3 regions of the Microbacterium sp. I2 genome follow, and region 3 is predicted to be linked to each of the others. Evidence: predicted binding sites of a transcription regulator. Region 3 holds the regulator's gene; each other region holds the start of a gene.
What was found. The regulator HspR, encoded in region 3, represses chaperone genes until heat shock. The targets are predictions, from matches to a motif close to AAGTTGAGTCNNNNNGACTCAACTT.
Positions count from the first base shown of each region.

Region 1: a site for HspR is predicted at 917-941, ahead of ACLKM7_RS00855 (ATP-dependent Clp protease ATP-binding subunit). Genes of this name have one in related genera too.
Region 2: a site for HspR is predicted at 1,242-1,266, ahead of ACLKM7_RS04390 (Hsp20/alpha crystallin family protein). Genes of this name have one in related genera too.

Region 1 covers NZ_JBLWIH010000001.1:184,262-186,522, forward strand. The annotation lists gene ACLKM7_RS00855 (ATP-dependent Clp protease ATP-binding subunit) at 1-904, opposite strand, end outside; gene ACLKM7_RS00860 (VOC family protein) at 1,086-1,457, shown strand; gene ACLKM7_RS00865 (DUF3817 domain-containing protein) at 1,467-1,931, opposite strand; gene ACLKM7_RS00870 (class I SAM-dependent methyltransferase) at 2,006-2,261, shown strand, end outside.
Region 2 covers NZ_JBLWIH010000003.1:44,287-46,547, reverse strand. The annotation lists gene ACLKM7_RS04395 (DUF559 domain-containing protein) at 1-872, opposite strand, end outside; gene ACLKM7_RS04390 (Hsp20/alpha crystallin family protein) at 1,288-1,755, shown strand; gene ACLKM7_RS04385 (thymidine kinase) at 1,787-2,261, opposite strand, start outside.
Region 3 covers NZ_JBLWIH010000007.1:89,465-91,725, forward strand. The annotation lists gene ACLKM7_RS05495 (DUF7507 domain-containing protein) at 1-644, opposite strand, end outside; gene ACLKM7_RS05500 (heat shock protein transcriptional repressor HspR) at 862-1,338, opposite strand; gene ACLKM7_RS05505 (DnaJ C-terminal domain-containing protein) at 1,404-2,261, opposite strand, start outside.

The DNA of each region.
Region 1 (2,261 bases), on a different contig from region 3:
TCTTGGTCAGGCGCTCCTCGAAGTCACCGCGGTAGCGGGTGCCCGCGAGCATCGCGGCCAGATCCAGCGCGACCACGCGCTTGCCGAGCAGCTGCTCGGGAACGATGCCGTCGACGATCGCCTGGGCCAGACCTTCCACGATGGCGGTCTTGCCGACGCCGGCCTCTCCGACCAGCACCGGGTTGTTCTTGGTGCGGCGGCTGAGGATCTCGATCGTCTGCTCGATCTCGTCGGCGCGGCCGATGACCGGGTCGAGGTCACCCGCCGCCGCGCGTGCGGTGAGGTCGGTGCCGTACGTGTCGAGCATGGGTGTTCCGGATGCCGCGGCATCCGGTCCCGCATCGGTGGACGCGTCGCCGCTCGGGGCGACCGTCTCGCGCACGCTCTGGGTGAGCGCCTCGGCCGTGACGCCGGCGCGAGCCAGCACCTGACCCGCGGGGGTGTCCTGGGCCAGCACGAGGGCGAAGAACAGGTGCTCCGGGTCGACGTAGGTCGACCCCGAAGAGCGGGCAACCTGGAAGGCGTGGAACAGCGCGCGCTGCACGGACGGGGTGACGACCGCGCCATCGACGTCTGCCGCCGCAGAGGCGGACGGCAGCCGTTCCTCCGCCGCGCGCACGATGGCGCGTGCGTCGGCCCCGATGCGCTCGATCGCGTCGGAGGCGGGCGGTTCGGATGCCAGCACGCGCAGCACGTGCAGAGCGTCGAGCTCACGCTGACCGCGCTCGAGCGCGTAACGACCCGCGCGCTGCAGCAGGTCCTGCGTGCGCGCACCGAGGAAGCGACTCAGATCGATCGACCGCTCGGCGCGGGCTTGTTCGCCCGCGAGGTAGCGCGCGAGGAACTCGTCGAAGGCGCGCGAGCTGTCGTCGGCACCGTTCGAAGGGGTGAAGTCTTCGGGCATTCGATTCTCCTGAACTTGAGTGGAGGAGTGTCAAGTTTACGAACTTGAGCACAGCCGTATCAAGTTCAACGGCAAGAGTTGCTCGCTATTCCCGCCCTCGTTCGCGGACAGCGGACGTCCGGGGTGCGGCGTAACGTGAGCGACGAGGGCCGCCGGGGCCCCGCGGACAGGAGGCAGTGCCATGGATTGGAAGATCGAGCTCATCTTCGTGCCGGTGAGCGACGTCGATCGTTCGAAGGAGTTCTACGAGCGCATCGGATTCCACGCCGATCACGATCAGACCCCGTACGAGGGCCTGCGATTCGTGCAGATGACTCCGCCCGGATCGGCCTGCTCCATCGCCTTCGGCACCAACCTCGGCAGCACCCTCGCACCGGGACAGCAGAACACGATCCAGGTCGTCGTACCCGATGCCGATGAGGCACTCGCGCACCTGCGCGGACTCGGCGTGGAGGCTCAGGGTGTGGATGAGCAGGCATGGGGCCGCTTCGTCACGTTCGACGACCCGGACGGCAACACCTGGACGCTGCAGCAGCTGCCGCCGCGCGACTGAGCGATCGCCTCAGTCCCAGCCGCCGGGCGGGCCAACGATCAGAAGGATGACGAACACCGCGATGACGGCGGCCGCGAGCAGGATCGCGAGCGTCCACGGGCGGCGCAGGAACCACCGCATGAGCCGGTCGTGCCACGCGGCGTCGCGGGGATCACCGGTGGGCTCGAGGCGCCACGGCCCCTCGAGCCTGCCGGAACGGTGGAGCCACAGCTCGGTCGGGATGGTAGCGTACGGCACCACCGCGCTCGCGATCGCGATCACCGCCGGACCGGCACCCCACCGCTGATTCTTCGCGACCAGCACGGCGGTCGCGCCGTACGCGAGGAAGACGAAACCGTGGATGCCGCCACCGATCGTGACCGCGATCGAAAGGTCCGCACTCGCCCGCAGGATGAGCCCGAGGATCAGCAGGGTCCATGAGATCGCCTCCGCGATCGCCAGTGTGCGGAACAGATTCAGGGGCGCGCGGAACACAGGTCTCCTCGGGTCGGGTCTTCCAGCCTACGGTCGTCCCGCAGGCCGCCACGGCAGACGGCTACCGTTGAGCGGTGACCTTCTCGCTGGACGCGCTGCGCCGCTGGCCCGACATCGAGGCCCCTGATCTGGTGGCCGCCGATGCCGCCGATCGGCTGCTCCTGGACGAATCGGCGTCCGCCCGGGCAGCTGCGGATGACGGCGCGCTCGTGGTGATCGGCGACGGCTACGGCGCGCTCACTCTCGGCGCGGCGGATGCCGGTGCCCACAACATCCGCACCCATCAGGATCCCCTGACGGGCGAGCGCGCACTCGTCGCCAACGCCGAGC
Region 2 (2,261 bases), on a different contig from region 3:
ACCACCTCCCAGCCTTCGGTGGCGTACGCGGCGTACTTCTCGATGTCTCGGTTCCACTGCTTGCGGTCCGTGCGATGCTGATCTCCCTCGATTTCCACGACCGTCCGATACTTCCGGAACACGAACTCGGTGATTCCCAGGAGAACGCCGCGGCGATCACGGATCTCGACGTCGAGCTCGGGCCTCGGCAGGCCCGCGGCCTCGGCATCCAGGCGGAAGTCCGTCTCGAGCGGCGAGGAACTGCCCACCCGGATGAGCGGCAGGGCATCGGCGAGGCGTCCGATGCCGCGACGCCTCCCGGCCGAAACGCTCGTCGTCAGCTCGTCGATCGTGGCGAGGCGGTCGCGCGGCACGAGCCCTCCGCGCCGGTCACGAGGTATACGGACGATCTGGTCACCGAGTGCGACGAGTTCGCGCACGCTGAGTTCCGAGCCCAGCATGGCCCACGTCGATGCTGCGTCCGTCGTGCGCACCCCGGCGTGCACTCGGATGTTCGCGAGGTGCGGCGCGACCTTGACGCCACGGACGCCTCGCGCCCGGGGAGCTCGTGCTGGTGCGAGCACGCCGATCTCCAGGCGGGTGTCTGGGTCGATCGAAAGGCCGAGATGGACGGCGGCGGTACGTCCCGCGAGGAACGCGTGCGGTCGCATCGCGGTGGCGTACGCCTGAATTCTTCGCTGCTCCGATCGCCGGGCGGCGTCGTGGACGGACAGGTCGGCCTTGGGAACCTCCAACGTCTGGCGCACGCCGTGAAACGGCGCGTCCAAGTCGCTCGCCTGCAGTCGACCGGATGACACACCCCGCGCACGGGCGTCGGCAACGGAGAAGGCATTGCCAAGGCCTCCGGGCAGCGGTGAGGGGCGCGCAGACATGTTGCGACGATGCCGTGCGCTGAGTCCATCCGCCGCGCTCGGCTCCGGGATTGTGAGTTCTCCGCCCGAGAAGGTCGCCTGTGGAGGAGCCGCCGGTCGGGTGCCCGACGACTCGCCTCGAGTTCAGGTGGCGCGACACGCGGGGTGGGTGCGCGGATTCCGCGTGTTGTGGCACTTCGGCGGCGGGTTGGCTTTGGGTGCGAGGTGCCCGACGACTCGCCTCGAGTTCAGGTGGCGCGACACGCGGGGTGGGCGCGGGGATTCCGCGTGTTGTGCCACCCGAAGCGGCAGCGACCGACGGGGCTCATGTTCGTTCTGAGCGAACGTCACGCACTTAGCACTCGCGACCCTAGAGTGCTAATCTGGTCGTAGTTGAGCCGAGGTGGCTCAACTTACAGACCAGAGAGGAGAAACCATGGCCACGTACGACCCGTTCCGCGACCTCGACCGCCTCGCATCGAGCCTCTTCGACACGCGCCGCGGCCCGCGCCGCATGCCGATGGACCTCTACCGCGACGGAGACCACTACGTGCTGACCGCCGACCTTCCCGGCATCGACCCGGGCTCGGTCGACATCGACGTCGACGGCCAGCTGCTGACGATCCGCGCCGAGCGCACGCTCACCAGCGGCGAGGATGTCAAGTGGATCACGCGTGAGCGCGAGGCCGCGAGCTTCCTGCGACAGCTCAACCTCGGCCAGGGCATCGACACCGACCGCATCTCGGCGAACTACAACAACGGCGTGCTGAGCGTCACGATCCCGGTCAGCGAGAAGGCGAAGCCGCGCAAGATCGAGGTCAATTCCGAGGGTTCGGCGCCCGTGCTCCAGGCACAGGAGAGCAACCAGCCGAACCAGGACGAGCCGCAGCCGATCGAGCAGTAGGCGAAGGCGTCACAACACAGGAACGGATGCCTCATCCCCGGGATGAGGCATCCGTTCTGTCGTCTGCGGGCTTCTCAGCTCCGGTGAAGTGACGTCGGCAGCGCGCCTGGTACGACTCGATGCCGCCCACCTGCGCGGGGGTCGGAATGCGCGGATCTCCGAGCTCACCCGGCGCCAGACGCTGGTGGAACGCGGCGTCCGCGCCGCAGACCGCGCACACGGCCGTGAGCTTGAGCACGTCGTCCGCGATGGCCATCAGCGACGGCAGCGGTTCGAACGGGCGTCCGTCGAACGTGACGCACAGGCCGGCGACCATCACCGTCACGTCATCGGCGACGAGTGTGTTGACCGCGTCGACGAGGTCGCCGCCGAAGAACTGCGCCTCGTCGATCGCGACGACGTCGAGCCCGCGGCCGCCCACGCCTGCGACGAGCGCATCGACGTCCGGCACGGACCGCGAGGGCGCGGCGAGCCCGGAGTGCGAGCTGACCTGACCCTCGCCGCGC
Region 3 (2,261 bases):
TGTGGCGCGATCTGGATCGCCCCACCCTGGGGCGAGGCGATGGTCAGGTCATACGTGATCGTCTGGGGTCCCGCATCGCTGCCGAGCCCCTTGCTGAGGGTCCACTCGTAGCTCGTCTCGAAATAGTTCGCCCCGCTGGCGACATAGGCCGCGCCGGTTCCCCAGCGGATGTCCATCGAGAACTCGTTCGTGATCTCGATCGGATCCAGTGCCGCCGCCTGATCGCCGATCGTGCCGGCCGCCGATACCTGCGACCCGGTCGGGCCGTCCACGGTGATCGGCGCCTGAATGGCGACCGCGGTGCCCTCGGTCTGGGTGCCGAGGTTGCAGACCAGGGTGCGGCCGTCCGGCGAGATGGTCGACACGGGATCCACGCCCGTGGTCGCGCACATGTTCGGAATGGAGGCGAAGCGGCCGTTCTGCGCCACGAGCGTGGCGGTGACATTGTCGACGGGGTCGTTCACGGGTGCGGCCGCGTCATCGTTCAGATTCAGATGCCACAGCCCGGTCACGACGTCGCCGCTCTTGACCGACGCCGGAGTTCCGTCCACCCACCGTGCGGCGAGCTCGTAGACCGTCGCCGCCTGAGCGGCCGTTGCGGGCAGGAGAGCCATCATGAGCGCTGCGACGGTCGTCGTGACCACCGAGACGGATGAGATGCGGCGTCCTGCAGACCGTCGCTTGGATGTGGAACCGGCCGAGATTCTGGGCACGAAGAGACGACTCAAGATTTCCCCCCTGGGAACGTCACGAGTGCGACGCCGAGATGACGGCGCACTCTTGAATCGTTCCTACCGGGATTCTGAGAACCTTCTCACGAATTTCACCCGGTCCTTCACCCCATGGCGGCGCTGGGCCCGGTCACGCGGTGTCGTCGTCGTCCGCTTCGGCCTCAGGGGCCGCAGGGAGGGGGTGCCGCGGACGCCACACCACGAGCTCCGTGGCACGGCGCACACGAGTCCCGTGACGCAAGGTCACGACCGCCCCGGTCGATCCCGCCGCGAAGACGCGCGCCCCCGGGCGCTTCTCGAGCTCAGCGCGCACGCGCTCCTCGAGGTCGTGCACCCGCCCATGGAGTTCGCGCACGCGGTCCTCGAGCTCGAGGATGCGGGCGATGGCGGGGAGGCCGATGCCGTCGGCCGACATCCGAGCCACCTCGCGCAGCTGCGCGACATGGCGCAGCGAGTAGCGGCGAGAGCCGCCCTGCGTGCGCGCGGGGACGACGAGGCCCAGCCTGTCGTACTGCCGGAGGGTCTGCGGGTGCATGCCCGAGAGCTCGGCGGCGACCGCGATCGCGAAGATCGGGGTCTCGTCGTCGATCTCGTGCTGCTCGCCCATGGTCACCACCTCGCCTCCGGTCTATCGCGTCTCGTCTCGCTTCGCTCGCTCAACGAGCGGGCGTGTCAGCCCCTCGCCTTACTCATGAGGTCGGCACGCGGATTCTCCTTGGGCTCCAGGTCGTGGAAGCGCTGGAGCGCCTCCCGTGCAGCCTCGTCGAGGTGCGACGGCACCGCGACCTGCACCTCGGCCAGCAGATCTCCGGTGCCCTTCTGGGTCTGCACGCCACGGCCCTTGACACGCAGCACGCGCCCTGACGGCGTCCCCGGCGCCACCCGCAGCTTCACGGGGTCGCCGCCGAGGGTCGGCACCTCGATGGTGGCGCCCAGCGCGGCCTCGGTGAAGGTCACCGGGACCACGACCCGCAGGTTGAGCCCCTCACGCGTGAAGACCGGGTGGGGGCGCACTGCGACCTGCACGACGACGTCTCCGTTCTCGCCACCGTCCGGCGAGGGGCGGCCGCGGCCGCGCAGACGGATCTTCTGCCCGTCCGAGACGCCCGCAGGGATCTTGACTTTGAACGGCTTGCCGTCCTCGCCCTGCAGTGTGATCGTCTCGCCCTTGGTGGCAGTGATGAAGTCGATCGTGGTGCGCGCCGTGACGTCCGCGCCGCGGGTGGGACCGCCGTAGCCGCGGAACCCGCCCGTCGGCTGACCGAACCGGCCCGATCCGAAGCCGGCGCCGCCCTGCTGCTGGTTGAACATCGCGAAGATGTCGTCGAAGTCCTCGGCTGACTGGTAGCGCGCGCCGCGGCCCTGGTTGAACATGCTGAAGACGTCTTCGAAGCCGCCGGCGCCACCGGCGCCCCCGGCCGTGAAGCGCGCCCCCGAGCCCATCGCCCGGATCTGGTCGTACTCCTTGCGCTGCTCCGCGTCGGAGAGCACCGAGTACGCCTCGCTGATCTCCTTGAACTTGGCCTCGGC